One region of the Bacillus sp. ISL-39 genome, then DNA from elsewhere that is predicted to be linked to it. Evidence: riboswitches for the same ligand, from Rfam matches in the RefSeq annotation. Region 1 holds a riboswitch; the other holds the start of a gene.
What was found. A riboswitch is a leader RNA that binds a small molecule or an ion and turns the genes downstream of it on or off. The one in region 1 is predicted to bind FMN.

Region 1 (9,323 bases):
CCGCGACCCATTTCCTCCTTTTTTATATCAGCAGGAATGGATCCGGTTACCCTGATGGTGTTTGTACCATGTTCACGCTCGATGTGGATATCCTGTTTCCCTTTGGAATTCACTGTTACCGCTTCATTGACGATTGTGACAAAATCAGTGTCAGGCTCTAGGGAAATCTTTGCCGCTGCCCCTTTTTTGCCCGGAGAAATGTCGACTATGACAGTCCCTGCATCATAATCGTGATTTGGCGAAGCGGTAAGGGCGGAAATCTGGGCGCCGTAATATTGATGCTCGTCATTCCAGGTCAAGTCTTCAGAATAACGGACATCATCATACCAGCTGTCATCAGCCACTAAATCGCCGGCCACCTTATTGATTCCTTTACTCTTAAGTCGCTTTGCCATCTCATCAAAGTCTGCCGGGAGCAAGGTTGGATCGCCCATTCCTTTTAAAAATAGGTCACCTTCAAGCGTTCCGTCATTAATTTTTCCATCTGCCAAAACTTGCGTTGTAAAGCGATAATCTTCCCCTAAAACCGAAAGGGCGGCCGCCCCCGTAAACAATTTCAGAACTGAGGCCGGCTGAAGCCGGGTATCCCCGATATGCTCGTACAACAGCTTTCCATCCTCCGCAGACCTGATGCTGACACCAGCCAAAGCTCCATAAAGAACAGGCTCATTTGTTAAAAGGTTGTTGATTTCTGCGGACAGCTCCTCGCTAGGCTGGACTGCCTGAGCTGGAGGTTCCTCTGTATGAAAAAACAAAATGATGGCTAAGATGATGACTAATGAGAATATGGTGATTAATGTAGTTTTTTGTTTCATTTTTTTGGTTCATCCCTTTCACATCTCAACTGTATTCGACAGGAAATTTCCCAATAACCAACTAGTAGAGTCTATGATAATGTTTTAATTAATATAAGGTTCAGGAGGGAAAAAAGTGTACCGATACTTTTCGAATGCTTTACTCATTCTAGCCATCGGAGCAGGATTTTACTTCTATGCCCAACTCATTTTTTCAAAGGTGACAGACCCATTGTACGGAACATTGGCGCTTCTCGCGGGCAGTCTGTTTACGGCAGGGATTTCAAGGGAGCTCCTGTTAATAGCGCAATCAAGAAGGGAAAATAGTCAGATTTAACTTGAAAAAATACTCCTCATTGAAAATCCGTCAAATACGGAGTCTCAATAGGAGTATTTTGTGGTTTTAAGTTGATTTGGAATTCCATAACATGCTGGACGGGCAGTCATCGGGCAGGAGTCTTATTTTATGATTCCATGGCCGATAATCTCGACATCGACTTTCGGCGTAATCGCAATGTTTGGGTATTCTTTTTTCCAATCCACTTGCTGCCAATAATCATTATGGAGCGCAATGATTCGACGGCCAATGCCAAAACTGTCGCTGTTCGCTTGCTGGAGCTTCTTTATGGCCGCTTCTGCATCTTTTGAGAGTATCTCAGAAAGCTTTTGATTCAGATACTTGATTTCTTGTTTTTTATATAACTGATTTCTGGCATACTCAGTAAGTGCAACTTTTAATTTTAGATTTATGTTAACCTTTACTTCTTTATTCGAAATCTTAACCTCTAACTGTTGCTTTGTTTTTTTTACATCGAAAGATACAAAATCGCGGGGGCTAGTATTTTCATGGTTTGTGATTTCCTTTGTGAATCTAGCTCTCATCCCGGAAGTTCCGTCCATCAATAAAAAAATCATTGCCTCATCGCCTGATAAAATTTGCCCTGTAAATTTGCGTTCATTGAATAATGCGATTCCTTCCACTTTGGCCTGATTCTCACTCTCTTGGCCGATATAAGGCAGAATAAAGTCTTCACCTGGGTCAAACATTGCGGCACAAATGGATTGAAGGTTTTCCTCGGGGATAAGCGAGGAAACTTCCTGGCTTTCTAATAACTCAAATAAGTATTCACTAATTTCCTGTTCCTTAATATTTAGCTGGAGGATATCTTTTCCTCTCCCTTCTGCAATAAAAACTTTAGCACTAAGGGAACTTTTGGGGTCTCGATAAAATAAATCAAGAACTGGATATATATCTTGTTTTGCTAGCTCGTTTCCAATAATGAGTACCCGGAGCTTCGACGCATCGAATGTTTTCGAGCTTCGCTGATCGATATCTTTCCTTGCTGCTCTTGGTGTATTCCCGATTCCAGTGATGATTTGATAGGTTTCTGCTGAACCGCCCCCCTGGTCGGCCCTTTTTATAATGGGGGAAGCAACGGCATCGATTATTTTTCCTTCAGTATCCAAGTCAAAACTGGCGGCCAAGTATAACCTAACATCCTTCAATAAATTTTGATCCCAACACCCGCTTAAAAAGATTGTCATACATCCTATGCATAATAATTTACTCGGCCGGGTCATGGTGGACACTTCCCTTCTCCGTTTTTTTCAAAAGGTACGAGACAAGCAGTAAAAGAATGGGAAAAAGAAGAAAGGCGAAGCTGGCATTTGTAATATGTCTGGTCATCGATTCAGCAAAATGAATATTCGACTCTGCCATTAAGGCTATCCCGAAAATTGGCAAAGCCAAGTAATAAATAAGCTTTTTATGCTGTGGTTTTTTAAGTAAACTTTTACAGGACTTTGCCGCCAAAAATAGGTAAGTGCTAAAGGAAGTAAATACCATTATTATCCAAATGGAGAGGAACAACAAATCCGTTCGTTCCATCGCTTTAAAGGTATAAGACTTTAACATATATAAGAGTGGTTCGGGTATTATTTTTAATTCTTCGGGACTGAAATAAATGAAACTGACAATGACCAGATAGGTATATAGCAAAGTGATGAACAAATTCGCCCAGGACATTACCTTGAATTTTTTCTTGTTTGATCCCATTACAAGCGGAAAAGTAATCAGGACCGCTTCAAAACCCAACATGGAGAGGAAGGCATCTTTGCTGCCAAAAAGGATATTTTTTATGCCAGCCTGACCGATTGGGAGAATATAGTATATATTTGCATCTTTCAGTGTGTATGAAATCAGCAGGAATAGAACCAACATAAGAGGTGTAACCAATGTATAAAAGCGAGCCAATACCTTCAAACCGTCCCCGCATAAATAAATTCCTGCCAGGACCATTAAGGCTCCAATAATCCAGATAGGTGTGTAGGGAAGGATCCACCGGTTGATAATCCCAATATAGAGAACTAAAATTAAGCTCCCGACACTTAGAAAATAGAGAGAGTAAAAGACAGAGATCAATTTCCCTATTTTTTTGCCAAGCAGGAAAGCAGCTATTTCAAGAAGGTTTTGAGAGTCAAATCTCTTGAATAGGAGCAAATAAGCAAATAGTATGCACTGAACAAACACTCCTGCAAGGAGAATGGAAATCCATCCATCTGAATGGACCGCATTATGCATATCATATGGTAGCGAAAGCACGCCAACCCCTGATTGGGCATGGATCAGCAGGAAGAAATATTGCTGATAGGTGATCATATCTTTATTATTGTCCATCTATTTTCCATCCTCTTGAATCCCTCTGTCTTTTCGTGTTTGATGCAAGGGCATTTTTTGGCCGTTCATTCATTTTCCAAAGCGGAAGCCTGAAGAATGTGTCTTTTAAGTCCTTTACATGCAAGGGCGCCAGCGGGGAAAAATAAGGAACACCAAATGACTCAAGTTTGCAAAGCTTTATAAAAATGATGATCAGCCCAAAAATCAATCCGACAAACCCTAAAAATGATGCAGCAACCATAAGTGGAAACCGGATCAGGCGGACTGTCGTACTCATTTCGTTAGATGGCACGACAAAAGCTGAAATAGCTGTTACAGCCACAACCACTATCATTATGTTTGATATGAGCCCAGCACTGACTACTGCATCTCCAATGACCAAACCGCCAACGATGCCAATAGTCTGTCCAACAGGTTTGGGAAGCCTGATCCCTGCTTCTCTGATCAGTTCAATCGTTATCTCCATGAAGAAGGCCTCCATTAAGGGAGGATAAGGTATACCTTCAACTGATCCTTTCAATGACAAAATCAATTCATGGGGAATGACCTCGAGATGGAACGCATTAATTGCGATATAAAGTGCCGGAAGGGTAATTGCAATAATGAAGCTTACATACCGCAGCATTCGGATGAAGGTAGCAGGTATCCACCTGCTATTGTAATCATCTGATGATTGGTAAAAGGCGAAAAAAGTGATTGGAAGAATTAATGCCGTGGGGCTGCAATCGCCAATCAAGGCAACTCTCCCTTCCATTAAATTCGCAATCGTCCGGTCTGGCCGCTCGGTATTTACAATCTGTGGAAACAAGGAAAAGGGATCGTCTTCGATGAATTCTTCGATATACCCTGGGCTTAAGACCATATCGGTTGATATATAAGATAGCCTTCTTTCCACTTCAGCTACTACCTTCTTGTCTGCGATTCCTTTCATAAAAACAACTGCAACCTTGGTTCTTGTTTTCTCACCCAATACATGATATTTCACAGTGAAATCTGGATCTTTGATTCTCATTCTTAAGAGGCTGATATTCGCTTCTAGATTTTCATTGAAACCATCATGAGCGCCACGGACAATACTTTCGTTCTGAGGCTCCTCAATTGCCCTTTGATGACTTTTCGGAAAATTGAAAAGCCATGATTCATTACGTTCACATAGAAACAAAATATATCCACCGTCAAGGATGCCTTCTATCAGCTCTTTGATCTCATGATTTTCCTTGCCATTTAAAGATTGTAAATTTTCACTGCTGACATTCGACCCTAGCTCAAACAATGGTAAAAGCAAATATTCCTTGAAATTCTCTTTTGAGACTAAGGTTTCAAGAAAACAAAATATAAATGAGATGCTACCTTTAGTAAATTTCAATTCTTTGAAATCTGCAGTATGTTCGAATACCGATGTTAACTCTTGGTATAGGCTATTGTTAATAGCTTTGTCCTCAGTATCCTGTTGTAAGCCCTTCGGCAGCCTGAATTTTTTCATAACTACACCACTTTTTATTGAAGATATGGAATCCTTAGCGTTAGGAGTAGTTATTCCAAATAACTTGCCAAAATATACAAAAGGAGATAACGGCTGGATGCAAGAAGCATCTGGCATTTGCGATTAAGAAAGTCATGAGGTTATGATAAAATAAAACAAATGATAAAGGGGGTTTTTAGATGGACATATTGCAGCCCGAAGTGAACCCATCTGAATGTGGTGACAGCTGTTGCTCATCAGAAAGAAAGAGCCATCACTCTGAAAAAACGAAAAAGAATCTCGTGACGAGATTGAATCGGATAGAAGGACAAATTCGCGGCATTAAAGGCCTGATCGAGAGAGATACGTATTGTGACGATGTCATCACGCAGATATCGGCAACACAGGCGGCACTGAACAGTGTGGCCAAACTTCTGCTCGAAGGCCATATGAAATCGTGCATCGTCGAACGAATTCAGGAAGGTGACGATGAAGTCATTGATGAGCTATTGACCACGATTGAAAAGCTGATGAAAAAATAAAAGTTGTATTGTTTTTCATTTAGCCTAATGTTCTGTATAATGACTCTAACTAAATACATTCCTTCGGGGTCGGGTGAAATTCCCAACCGGCGGTGATGAAGCTTTTGCTTCTTAGTCCGTGACCCGGTTAACATTTGTTAAACGGTGGATCTGGTGAAACTCCAGGGCCGACAGTTAAAGTCTGGATGGGAGAAGGAAAAAAACGAGGATTAAAAGAACGGGATAAGTATGCCCTTTTTCAACCCTCTAATTTACCATTGCCTTTTTTAGGACCCCGAATCAATTTGTTTCGGGGTCTTTTTATTTATTCGTACAAAACCTGAAAGGAAACTACCTTTTTTGAGGAAGGAGGAAGCAGGGTGAACGACCAGGACTATATGGCATTGGCCATCAATCTCGCTAGTGCGACAGAAGGCCAAACCTCGCCGAATCCGCAAGTAGGAGCTGTCCTTGTAAAAGACGGCCGGATCATTGGAATGGGTGCCCATTTGAAGGCGGGTGAGCCCCATGCTGAGGTACATGCAATCACAATGGCTAGGGATAAGGCAAAGGATGCCACATTATACGTGACCCTTGAGCCATGCAGTCATTTCGGGAAGACGCCGCCATGCTCGAATCTGGTGATAGATTCAGGCATCAAGAAAGTATTTGTCGCTTCGGTTGATCCGAATCCGCTTGTTGGAGGAGCAGGAGTGAAAAAGATGCTTGAGGCGGGCTTAGATGTGCAGGTTGGGTTGATGGAGGAAGAAGCAAAAGCGCTGAATAAAGTGTTTTTTCATTACATAAGCACTGGCTTGCCCTATGTTACGTTGAAGTCAGCCACCAGCCTGGACGGCAAAATCGCAACAGTTACCGGGGAGAGCAAATGGATCACCGGGGAAGAGGCAAGAAAGGATGTCCATCGGTTCCGTCATTCACATGATGCTATTTTAGTTGGCGTCAACACCGTCATAAAAGACAATCCGAGCCTGACGACAAGGATTGAGTCTGGAGGGAAGAATCCGGTGAGGGTCGTGCTGGACAACACTCTTCGCACTCCGCTGGATTCAAGGATCGTGAATGACAGGGCTGCCGAAACCATTATCGTGACCGGAGGACGGGCAGAGGCTGAAAGGATAAAGCAGTTTACTGAGCTAGGCATTGAGGTTATCAAGCTGGAAACTGAGCAAGTCGAGATTCATGGCATGCTGAAAAAACTGGGAGATTGGGGTATCACTTCTATTTACGTAGAAGGTGGAGCCGAGGTCCATGGCAGCTTTTTAAAGGAGAAGGCCTTTCAGCAAGTCATAGCGTATATCGCTCCAAAGCTGATTGGAGGGAAAAACGCCCCGGCTGCATACGGAGGCGGAGGTATTGCCAGGCTCGAGGATACTGTTTCTTTGGAGATTAGAGATGTTAAGCAAATTGGCCAGGATATCAGGATCATCGCTGAGCCGGTTTAAAAGGAGGTTAATATGTTTACGGGAATAATTGAAGAGATAGGGACTGTCGCCAATATCCAGCATAGCGGCGAGTCATTTGTCCTGACGATTGACGCAAGGAAAGTCCTGACAGATGTTCACCTTGGAGACAGTATTGCTGTTAACGGGGTGTGCCTGACCGTCACCTCCTTTACAGAGAATAGATTTACGGTAGATGTCATGCCGGAAACGGTCAAAGCATCCAGCTTGAAATCCGTCAAACGTGGCTCAAAGGTGAACCTGGAAAGGGCAATGGCAGCGGGCGGCCGGTTCGGCGGGCACTTTGTCGCCGGCCATGTGGATGGAATCGGGACCATTAAGGGGAAAAAGCAAATAGAGAACGCGGTTTACTATGAAATTCAAGTGGATCCTGAATTGCTGAAATATGTCATCATGAAAGGCTCTGTCGCTGTTGATGGTACAAGCCTGACCGTTTTCGGAATATCAGAAGACAGCCTGACTCTATCGTTGATTCCGCTCACCTTGAAAGATACAGTCTTAGGGTTCAAGGATAAAGGGGATATCGTCAATATCGAATGCGACATGATTGGCAAGTATGTAGGGCACTTTTTAAGTAACCAGTTTCCGTCAGCACCAAAACGAGGCAACAATATTACAGCCCAGTTCTTAGAGGATAACGGGTTTATGTGAGGGTGATGTAAATGTTTGATCCAATTGAAGAGGCTATATATGAACTCATGCAGGGAAATGTAGTCATTGTTTGTGACGATGAAGACCGTGAGAATGAAGGAGACTTCATCGCTCTGGCAGAAAAGGCAACACCGGATGTGATCAATTTCATGGCAACACATGGCCGGGGATTGATTTGCGTGCCGATTGAAGAGGAATTAGCCCAGAAGCTGGATTTAATGCCGATGGTCTCACGAAATACCGACCCTCATGGCACAGCTTTTACCGTGAGCATTGACCATAAGTATTCAACAACCGGGATTTCGGCTTTCGAGCGTTCAGCCACTGTATTAAGCATGCTCGACCCAGAGTCAAAGGCCGCTGATTTTAAAAGGCCTGGCCACATCTTTCCTCTCGTAGCCAAAAAAGGCGGAGTACTAAGGAGAGCCGGCCATACAGAGGCAGCGGTGGATCTTGCTAAAATGAGCGGCGCCAAGCCTGCCGGGGTCATCTGCGAAATCATGAATGAAGATGGCACCATGGCCCGGGTGCCAGAGCTCCGCAAGATTGCCGACCAGTTCGATTTAAAAATGATTACGATAAAAGACCTCATTCAATACCGCAATCGGAAAGACCAGTTGGTTAAAAGAGAGGTTGAGATCAATCTTCCTACTGAATTCGGGATTTTCAAGGCAGTTGGTTATTCAAATGTAGTAGATGACAAAGAACATATTGCTCTTGTAAAAGGAGAAATTGACCCTGAAGAGCCGGTGCTTGTAAGGGTTCACTCTGAATGTTTGACTGGCGATGTGTTCGGCTCCTTCCGCTGTGACTGCGGCCCGCAGCTGCATGCAGCATTGAGTCAGATTAACAAGGAAGGACGCGGTGTTCTTCTGTACATGCGCCAGGAAGGCAGAGGAATCGGCCTGATGAACAAGCTGCGTGCATATAAACTGCAGGAAGAGGGCTACGACACGGTAGAGGCCAATAAAAAGCTTGGCTTCGGTGCTGATCTCCGTGAATACGGAATTGGCGCCCAGATTTTAAAAGACCTTGGCATCAGGCAAATTAAATTGCTGACCAACAACCCAAGGAAAATCAAAGGGCTTAAGGGTTATGACCTGGAAGTAGTCGACCGTGTGCCAATCCAAATGCCAACAAGGGAAGAAAACGAAAATTATTTAAAAACCAAGCACAGCAAATTAGGGCATTTACTTAATTTTTAATAGGAATTAAAACCATCTAATTGGAGGAATAGGACATGAACAGAACATTCGAAGGTAATTTAGTAGGAACGGGTCTTAAAGTCGGAATCGTAGTCGGTCGCTTTAATGAATTCATCACAAGCAAGCTTTTGGGCGGTGCACAGGACGCCTTGAAGAGGCACGGTGTTGAGGAAAGCAATGTCGATGTTGCCTGGGTTCCAGGTGCTTTCGAAATTCCACTGGTTGCGCAAAAAATGGCTAAAAGCAATAAGTATGACGCGGTCATCACATTAGGTACAGTCATCCGCGGATCCACGCCGCACTTCGATTTTGTATCCAATGAAACAGCAAAAGGTGTATCAGCCGGTGCGATGAATTCAGGGGTCCCTGTCATTTTCGGAGTTCTGACAACAGATACCATTGAACAGGCAATCGAACGTGCCGGCACAAAAGCTGGCAACAAAGGCTGGGACGCTGCAATGTCCGCGATTGAAATGGCTAATTTGATGAAAAATATTGAAATGTAAAAGATTTTAATGAAGCTGCAGGCATT
Region 2 (9,323 bases), on a different contig from region 1:
GAGGCGAATAGAGCTATGAACTCCGTTTTTGATGAATTGTATCAAAAATATCATCATGACGTTTTTCAATTTTTATTTTATATGGTAAAAAGCAGGGAGCTGGCTGAAGACCTTGTACAGGAAGTCTACATACGCGTTTTAAAGGCGTATGACCGGTTTGAGGGAAAGAGCAGTGAAAAGACATGGCTGTTTTCGATTGCCAAAAATGTCGCGATTGATCATTTCCGCAAACAGAAGGGCTGGAAGCAGCGATTGCTTGAATCCTTTGATATGTCTGCACGCCAGGTAAGGGACGATCAGCCCCTTCCTGAAGAAATGGCACTTCAAAGTGAAGAAGTCCATATGATGTACAAGTGCCTTGACCAATGCACGGTTGACCAGCGAATGGTCATAATCATGCGCTATATACATGAATTAACGATAAGCGAAACAGCAGAAGCTTTATCATGGACGGAAAGTAAGGTAAAGACGACTCAGCACCGTGCTTTAAAGACATTGAAAAAGCTGATGGAAGAAATGATTGAAAAGGAAGGGATGACTAGTGAAAAAGTCACAGCTAAGCGATAAGCAGCTAGAAGAAATCCTCGGCCAAATGCCTAAGGTAAAAGATCATCGCGACTCTCGTGACATTTATCAGAATATCGCCCATCGTGTTGAAAAAAGAAAGAAAATGCCAGCCTGGGTTATTCCTGGCGCAGCTCTTGCCGCTGTGCTCTTCCTCGCCTTTATCCTTTCTCCGGGCTTGCTGGGAAGCAATTATTCTGAACAAAAAAGCATGGATAGCAGTTCTGTTGATGGAGCCAAGCCATCAATGGAGATGAATACCGCCTCCAGGGAAGATACGGCGAATGAAAGTGCGAGCCGGGAGGAGAGCACTGTCATGATGGATGCAGCTGATGGTGAGGCTGAAGAAAAGAGTACAGAAATCAAAGCAATGGATATAGCGAATCCTTATGGCGGCCTGATTTCTTTATATCCAGAAGAAGTAGACACAGAGACTACGGAAATCCTTACCTATGCCATTCCAGACCAGCAGGTTATGACTGTTGTCCCCGTTACGGTTGCAATTCCCAAGCAAGAAGGGAAAAGCTGGATTGACAGCTATACGGAAACAATGCCGATGTTAAAGGAAGAGGAATGGGGTTTAACCGAGTACTATCCAATGGACGCAACCTGGAACTACGATGAAGCGACTAAGACATTGGCAATGGATGTTAAACAAGATCACCCGTATCAATATGGAAGTGCTGCAAACATTATTTTTGTTGATTCCATGACGCAGAATTTCTCGCAAGCAGGGATCGATAAAATGGTTCTGACTACAGAGAGCGAACCTGGGATTGACCTGGGCAACTATGGCCCCAGGAAGGAGCTGCCAATCAACACGGGAACTTCAAATAGAAGAGCATACTTGTTCTTGTCAGTGGAAGGCATGCCTAACCCATACCTTGTACCTACAAAAGAACAGCATAAAACAATTGGTGATGCATTTGCGCAGATGATAAAAGGTGATGATAATGGCTACCTTTCACCTTCACTTCCGGATAGTTTCAAGCTGGCCCAAACGGATCAAAATGAAGATAAAGTGTTAGAGATTACCCTTGATGAGGATACAACTTTGGACGAAAGTTTCCTGCCGAATCTTGAGGCAATCTTAATGACAGCGAGTGAGTTTGATTATTCTGGTGTCAGGTTCACAAATGCGAACATCGACCAGCTTGGACCATTCAACCTGAACGAAGTCCTCGCTCTGCCACTGGCTCCAAACAAGAAGAATATTAACTAAAAGAAAGGCCATCAGGTCTTTCTTTTTTTGTCGATGGAAGCGGATCCCTCAATCTCTGAACAAAACAATTTTTCCTTCTTTTGCATAAAAAAGCAGTTTACCACCAATTATAACAAATGTGCTTTTTTAGCTGCTGCTTTTCCACAATACAGTTCTATTTTTGTACAGGCTGTCATAGGGATGAAAAGGGAGCAAAAAGTTAAGGAGGAAGAAAATGCAGGATTACATTAAGCGTTTACTCATTGCCGGGCTAATGGCACTCTGTATCAGCTTGTTATTTCTTGGCGGAAAGCACTCTCAGGCAGAAATGCTCGATATAACAGAATTGACTTCAGATTGGGTTTGGCCTGCCGATGGAGTCGTAACAGATTTATATGGAACGCGTCATGGCCATCATAAGGGAATTGACATTGCTGGTGAATTCAAAACACCAATACATAGCGTTGATAAAGGGGTAGTAACAAAATCATATTATTCTGGCTCATACGGACATGTAGTGTTCATTAAGCATGAGAACAACCTGGAAACTGTATACGCTCATTTGAATAAAAGGAGTGTGAAAGAGGGGCAGGTTGTTAAGCAAGGCGATGTAATCGGTCTGATGGGGAACACAGGGGATTCCTCTGGAGTTCATCTCCATTTTGAAATCCATAAGGATAACTGGACATACGAAAAGGAAAATGCTGTAGATCCTGCATTGGCTTTAGGAGAAGCAGCTGTAGGGCAGCCTATTTTAGCTATGGAGAAAAAAGGAAATGAAGTGACGGTAGAGACAATTGCCAAGCTTCGGTTGATGGATGATATCGATATTGGTAACCAAGGCGAGAGCTTCCATATTGACAATGGAAACGGAATTTCAGAAAAATCAACTGCTGCTGAGTCTCAATCTATGGCAAAGCATACCGTCAAAAGAGGGGAGACCCTTTGGTCAATCGCCAGACAATATGTCACTTCTGTAGAAAAAATCAAGAAAGAAAATAATATGAGCAGCAACCAGATTTCTCCAGGAGACGTTTTAATAATCGAGAGCTCAGCTAAAGAGAATTATGTGGTTTCCTCAGGGGATACACTAATCTCTATCGCAAGAAAGACAAACACATCCGTTGAAAAGTTAAAAGCCTTGAACAATCTGACATCTGATACGATTCAACCGCATCAAATATTAATTACCCGATAATCAGTCCTTGTACCCCGCTGTTATATGAAAGTATAATAGGTAAAACGGTCACAAAGGGGATGGGTACTATGCTGACGGATTACCACAACCATCTGGAAAGAGGTACATTGACGCTGGACTATTTGAAGCAGTTTACTGATATGGCCAATAAAAGGGGAATCCAGCATTTCGGGATTTCCGAGCATGCATATCACTTCTACCAGACTGCAGATATCCTGCGCAACAGCTGGGTGGATGAACGCAGATACTATGATATGGCTGATTATGTAAATCTTTTTAAGGAAGCCTGGGGAAATGAAATTGACGTAAAAATGTCAATCGAGATGGATTACACTCCTGGCAAGCATAAGGAAATGGAACAGTTCATCAACAGCTATGAATTTGATTATGTGATAGGATCGATCCATTGGATTGGCGATTTCGGAATTGACCTTGCCGAATATCGTAAAGAATGGGACAGAAGAGATGTTTATGAAGTTTATAAAAGTTATTTTGACCAGGTGGTAACACTGGCGCAGTCAAATCTTTTCGATATAATCGGACACATTGATCTTGTGAAGATTTTTAAATATGTCCCTGAAGATGAAGGCTTCCTTTTGGAGCAGTATGATCGTGCGACATCAGCGCTTGCACAATCCAAGACCTGTGTGGAAATAAGCACTGCAGGATTGAGGAAGCCTACTCAGACATTGTATCCAGACAAAAGGCTATTGCAGATGTGCTTTGATAAGAATATACCAATTGTTTTGTCATCCGATGCCCATGTACCTGAGCATGTCGGTGCTGATTTTGGCCAGGCACTTGAACTTGCTCGAGAGGTTGGCTATGGAGAAATCATGACATTCTCCAAAGGTGAAAGAAAATCATTGCCGTTGGGATAAGATAGGGAACGGACAAGTGCTGGAGCTGAACATATTCAGAATAAACACGTTCTTATTCAAACGTTGTTTTCGTAAAGATTGTTGTTAAAATCCTAAAGCCGATTTTAACGTAATATAAGGCCATTTTGCTGGTCGGTATTAAGTTTGCATGCTCTTTTCTTCCAAAAGAGTCAATTTTGCAAATAAAATAGGTCATTACAATCCTTTTTTGAAGTCAATAGCAACAAAGTTTGAGAAAAGAGCCTATTCAAAAAAAACACAGGCCTCGTTGATTGGAGGCCTGTTTGCTGTCCTTAGACTTAGAGCAATATACTATTGATCGTGACAATGTCCTGCAGCGACTCAAGCTTGCCGATCATCTCATTTGAAAGGGGTTTGTCAAATGAGAGGACCATGATGGCTTCGCCGCCGGCCTCTTTTCTGCCGACCTGCATTGTCGCAATGTTCACGCCATGGTCACCCAGGATCTTTCCTACATGCCCGATTACACCGGGACGGTCCATGTGCTGGATATACAAGAGGTTCCCTGCAGGGTGGAAATCAATGTTAAAACCGTCCAGGTTGACAATCCTTGGCCCGTAATGGTCAATGTAGGTTCCTCTCGCTGTAAAAGTTTCTCCGTCTCCGCTTGCTGTTACTGTTATGGTATTTGCGTAGCCAAAGGAGTTTCCTGTCACTTTTTCCCCAACCATGATTCCGCGCTCTTTTGCAATGTGGATTGCATTTACTTCGTTTACTTTCACTTCAATGCGGTTTTCGAAAAATCCGGCAAGCAGCGCCTTTGTTAAAAAAGATGTCTCGAGATCCGCTGCAGTGCCTGAATAGGTAGCTGTCAGCTCGCTGATTCCTTTGTTGTGGCATTCTGAGACAATCTTCCCCATTTCCTTCGCAAGCTGGTGATAGGGTTGGATTTTTTCATAGATGTCTTTAGACATTGCCGGAAGATTGATCGAGTTGGCCACAGGTTTATTCTCAAAATAAGTCCTGATTTCACTTGCGACCTGGGTAGCAACATTTAGCTGCGCTTCTTTTGTAGAGGCTCCAAGGTGTGGGGTTGCAATAACTGAATCAAGCCTTAACAAAGGGTGACCCTCTGGGGGTTCCACTTCAAATACATCCAGTGCAGCGCCCGCAACATGACCGTTCTCAATATAATGAGCGAGAGCCATCTCATCGATTATTCCCCCTCTCGCACAGTTGAGCAGATAGACTCCTTTTTTAGTTTGACTCAATGTCTTTTCATTGAGAAGTCCTTTCGTTTCTTTCGTCAGAGGTGTGTGGACCGAAATTATATCGGTTTCTGCGAGGACCTCGTCAAAGGAGGACAATTGAACACCTAAAACGTCTGCCCTCTCCTTCGTCAGGAATGGGTCATATACCTTTACAGACATCCCGAAAGCCCTGGCTCTTTTTGCGAGTTCAGAACCGATTCTCCCCAGACCAATGATTCCTAAGATTTTTCCATAAAGTTCATTTCCGATAAACTTATTTCTCTTCCATTCTCCATTTTTTACAGTGGAGTGTGCCTGTGGAATGTTCCGCATTAATGCGGACATCATCGCAAAGGTATGTTCCGCAGTAGAAATGGTATTCCCATCAGGAGCGTTCACGACGATTATTCCTCTCTTTGTCGCCTCTGTGATATCAATATTATCTACACCGACACCTGCCCGGCCAACTATTTTTAGTGCTGGCATTCGATCGAGCAGTTCTTGAGTAACTTTCGTTGCGCTCCTGACTAATAGGGCGTCAACCTTTTGTAAATCGATTAACCCTGAGTCCACACCCCCGATATGTACCTGGATTCCTTCGTGTTCTAATAATGGCTGTAAGCCTTCTTCCTTTATTGAATCTGCCGCTAGAACCTGAAACATCCTTTGCCCACTCCTTTTATTAAGAATAAAGTAGTAATTTTCTGATTATTTTACAAAACGAATATTCTTTTGTCAAACTCTCGAATTGTTCATGTATTCCATGCAAGCGCTGTCAAAATCAATTGGTTTACTCTAAATATATTCTGTTATTCCGAATTTAGCAGAAAAGTAATTCTCAATCAATATCCGTTCTGAAACTCAAAATATTTTGCTCGTTTACGTCAAAAAATCGTCACAAGCATACACCTTCACAAACTATCTTTTTTTCAGTATAATAAACTTGTTAAATTAAATATGGTCTATCTTCGGGGCAGGGTGTAATTCCCGACCGGCGGTAATGAGATGAATTCTCTAAGCCCGCGAGCCTGTAAGGGCAGGATTTGGTGCGATTCCAAAGCCGACAGTATAGTCTGGATGGGAGAAGATGGAGGTTCTGCAGACGTTCGAAAAATGCAGGTTTCGAACGGTTATTTGGCATACCTTTCACAACTCTCCCTCAAGTTCAGAAAACTTGGGGGTTTTATTTGTAATGGGTATGTGATTGCCGAATCTTTCTTCTTTATGTGAGATGGATCTCTATAAGGAGAGAGGAAAATGAAAAAATTCAGTGTCAAAGCAATGGTCTCAATTGGTATGCTGAGCAGTATCTCGTATGTATTGATGCTGCTGAATTTTCCGCTGCCGCCGTTTCCAAAATTCTTAATGGTCGATTTCAGCGATATACCTGCATTGATTGCTGCGTTGATTTTTGGTCCGGCAGCCGGTATTTTAGTAGAATTCTTGAAGAATACGCTTGATTATTTTATGACGGGCAGTGATACGGGTGTTCCCGTTGGGCATGTTGCCAACTTTGTTGCCGGTGTTTTATTCATCCTGCCAACCTATTATATCTATCAGCGGATGAAATCCAATAAGGGAATGACGTTCGGATTGGTGGCTGGTACAATAAGTATGGCCATCCTGATGAGTGTACTGAACTACTACGTGTTCCTTCCTGCCTACACATTGTTCTTGAATATGCCGGCAATGTCTGGACCAGAAGCGCGAGCCATGATCGTCGCAGGGATTTTACCATTTAATTTCGTTAAAGGCTTACTGATGTCTGTCATATTCATGCTCATCTTCACAAGGATGAAAACATGGATCGAGAGGCAGCAAGCTTTCAAAAGTGCATAAATCATATGAATTCTAATACAAAAGCAACGGTGTGCTATACCGTTGCTTTTTGATTTATATATGGGCCAACAAAAATCATCATCCGTGCATGGATGGACCGCAAATTAAAGTTATCATCCAACGTAATAACTGTAAAAAAAAATTCCCGCATGTAAGCGGGAATTATGTATTGTCTTATTCGAATTTAGTAGCATCTCCGTTAAATGGCTCATCTGCAACTTTGATTGAGTCAGTCGGGCAGCCTTCGAATGCATCCATCATGTCGTCAATTAATACATCAGGGATTTCAACGATACCTTCGTTTTCATCAAGTGTTACGAATGCGATGCCTTCATCGTCGTAATCGTAGATATCTGGAGCAGCTGCACCGCAAGCTCCACATGCAATACAAGTTTCTTTGTCAACAATTGTGTACTTAGCCATGATATAATTCCTCCCAAGTGTTTAACAATAATATGCTGTTTTCACCAAAACAGTGAAAACGTATTCCTCATACCTATTGTAAAACTGTATCGCCAACATTTCAATAAAAAAAGTATTGAGAATGCTTATCACACAAGGCCTTGAATGGTTTTTCCGTTGAAAATAAAACATTTACTAGATATTTTCATGGTAAAATAATGTTAGATTATTTTTCTGCTATAGTGGGCGCCGAATATTATCGTGCCCTTTACTTAATTTTTCATTCCAGGGTGATTTTATGGGGATAACATATTTGGAAACAGTTGTTTTGTCTATATTGAAAAAAATCAATGGCGAAAGAACCATTTATTCGCTATTTCATCTTCTTCAGGGCAAACGTTCCTCGCAGACGATACAAGACGCGCATTTGTATAAAATCACCCCATATTTTCATACATACCCTTCAGTTACCCGTGCAGGACTCGAAAAAATGATTGATAGGCTGAAGCAAAGGGGAATGGCCGAGGAAATTGCAGAAACGAAGGTAATATTAACGGACAAAGGAGAGAAAGCGCTGGAACAACAGTTAGCTGAATACAAACTTCCTGATTATTTGAATGGCTGGAAATATCACCAGGTGACAGATTCTTTTTGGGAAAGGTTGACATTGCTGATCCAGGTGAGTTCTAATCTGATCAATCATGAACGCTCCTTTATCCCAGTAAGAAATAAGAGGGAAACCCTTATTTGGGTTAAACATTACATCAGGCAGCAAAAGGAAGATCGTTACAAGCTTGCGGATAGGCTGTATCGTGAGCTGATCTCTGCCCTTGATAATGAAAAGACGAGACCTGAATTAGTTGTTTTTAGACTGACTGGCTTCAGGAAAATTGGATTAACCACTCTGCAGGCTGCTGAAAAAACCGGTCTGGAACCGGCTCACTATCATTACGAATTCTTAAATTGCTTACATGCAATGTTTGACAGGGTGATAGAGAACGAACAGGCCTATCCATTGCTTAGTGGATTGATCATAAAGGCGGAGCGAAGTGTTCCCTTGACGATTTCAACTGACAAGACCTATAGATTAATGCAGAGGGGTTATACCCTGGAAGAGATTGCAGCTGTCCGAAACCTTAAGCAAAGCACCATAGAAGATCATGTTGTGGAAATTGCTCTTTCCATCAAGGACTTTCATATAGACCACTATGTCCTTCATGACAAAAGGGAAAGAATCCTTCTCGCAGCTCAGCAGAATTCCGCGAAAAAACTAAAGCAAATCAAGGAACAGGTGGCTGATGCCTCCTATTTTGAAATCAGGCTTGTTCTGGCTAAATATGGTGATATGGAATGGAATTAAAAAACTATTTAAAAAGGTATTTTGGGTTCGAGGATTTTCGTCCAGGGCAGGAAGAAACGATCCAATCCGTTGTAGGGAAAAAACATACGATTTCCATGCTGCCAACTGGAACGGGTAAGTCCCTGTGCTATCAGCTTCCGGGTTATCTGGTGGACGGGCCAGTCTTGATTATTTCACCGCTGCTGTCACTTATGCAGGATCAGGTAGAGCAAATGATGGCGATGGGCGAAAAAAGAGTTATTGCCTTGAATTCCTTTTTGTCCCCACAGCAAAAAGCCAAAGCGATGGAAGAACTCGAATGGTTTCGGTTTATCTTCATTTCTCCAGAAATGCTTGGAATTGATTCTGTATTGAACCGGATAAAAAAACTGTCTGTCTCACTGTTCGTCGTAGATGAGGCCCATTGTATTTCTCAATGGGGATATGATTTTAGGCCGGACTATCTCAAGCTTGGAGAGTTCAGGGAGAAGCTTGGAAACCCTTTGACGCTTGCGCTGACAGCCACGGCCTCAGAGGAAGTCCGAAGGGATATTGCTGAAAAGCTCCATTTAGGAGAATGGAATGAAGTGGTTTATTCTGTGGACAGGCCCGCTATTTCTCTTGCTTTGGAATCCGCCTCTGCCTTCCAGGATAAGCTGGACCGGACAATCGAGCTGGTGAAATTTTT

Region 2: linked by a shared signal. The riboswitch ahead of J7E37_RS12780 (ECF transporter S component) and the one ahead of ribD (bifunctional diaminohydroxyphosphoribosylaminopyrimidine deaminase/5-amino-6-(5-phosphoribosylamino)uracil reductase RibD) in region 1 are both predicted to bind FMN.

What each region holds. Positions count from the first base shown of each region.
Region 1 is NZ_JAGGQM010000006.1:27,269-36,591, forward strand. Features, by position in the region: partial or broken gene dacB (D-alanyl-D-alanine carboxypeptidase/D-alanyl-D-alanine endopeptidase) at 1-815, opposite strand, end outside; gene J7E37_RS07815 (hypothetical protein) at 931-1,131, shown strand; gene J7E37_RS07820 (Ger(x)C family spore germination protein) at 1,254-2,375, opposite strand; gene J7E37_RS07825 (GerAB/ArcD/ProY family transporter) at 2,359-3,471, opposite strand; gene J7E37_RS07830 (spore germination protein) at 3,461-4,954, opposite strand; gene J7E37_RS07835 (metal-sensitive transcriptional regulator) at 5,134-5,475, shown strand; FMN riboswitch at 5,531-5,676, shown strand; gene ribD (bifunctional diaminohydroxyphosphoribosylaminopyrimidine deaminase/5-amino-6-(5-phosphoribosylamino)uracil reductase RibD) at 5,835-6,917, shown strand; gene ribE (riboflavin synthase) at 6,930-7,586, shown strand; gene J7E37_RS07850 (bifunctional 3,4-dihydroxy-2-butanone-4-phosphate synthase/GTP cyclohydrolase II) at 7,598-8,791, shown strand; gene ribH (6,7-dimethyl-8-ribityllumazine synthase) at 8,827-9,297, shown strand.
Region 2 is NZ_JAGGQM010000014.1:71,662-80,984, forward strand. Features, by position in the region: gene sigX (RNA polymerase sigma factor SigX) at 16-567, shown strand; gene J7E37_RS12760 (hypothetical protein) at 542-1,786, shown strand; gene J7E37_RS12765 (M23 family metallopeptidase) at 2,001-2,963, shown strand; gene J7E37_RS12770 (histidinol-phosphatase) at 3,032-3,844, shown strand; gene serA (phosphoglycerate dehydrogenase) at 4,144-5,718, opposite strand; FMN riboswitch at 6,016-6,148, shown strand; gene J7E37_RS12780 (ECF transporter S component) at 6,313-6,894, shown strand; gene J7E37_RS12785 (ferredoxin) at 7,069-7,317, opposite strand; gene J7E37_RS12790 (YpbB family protein) at 7,610-8,656, shown strand; gene J7E37_RS12795 (RecQ family ATP-dependent DNA helicase) at 8,647-9,323, shown strand, end outside.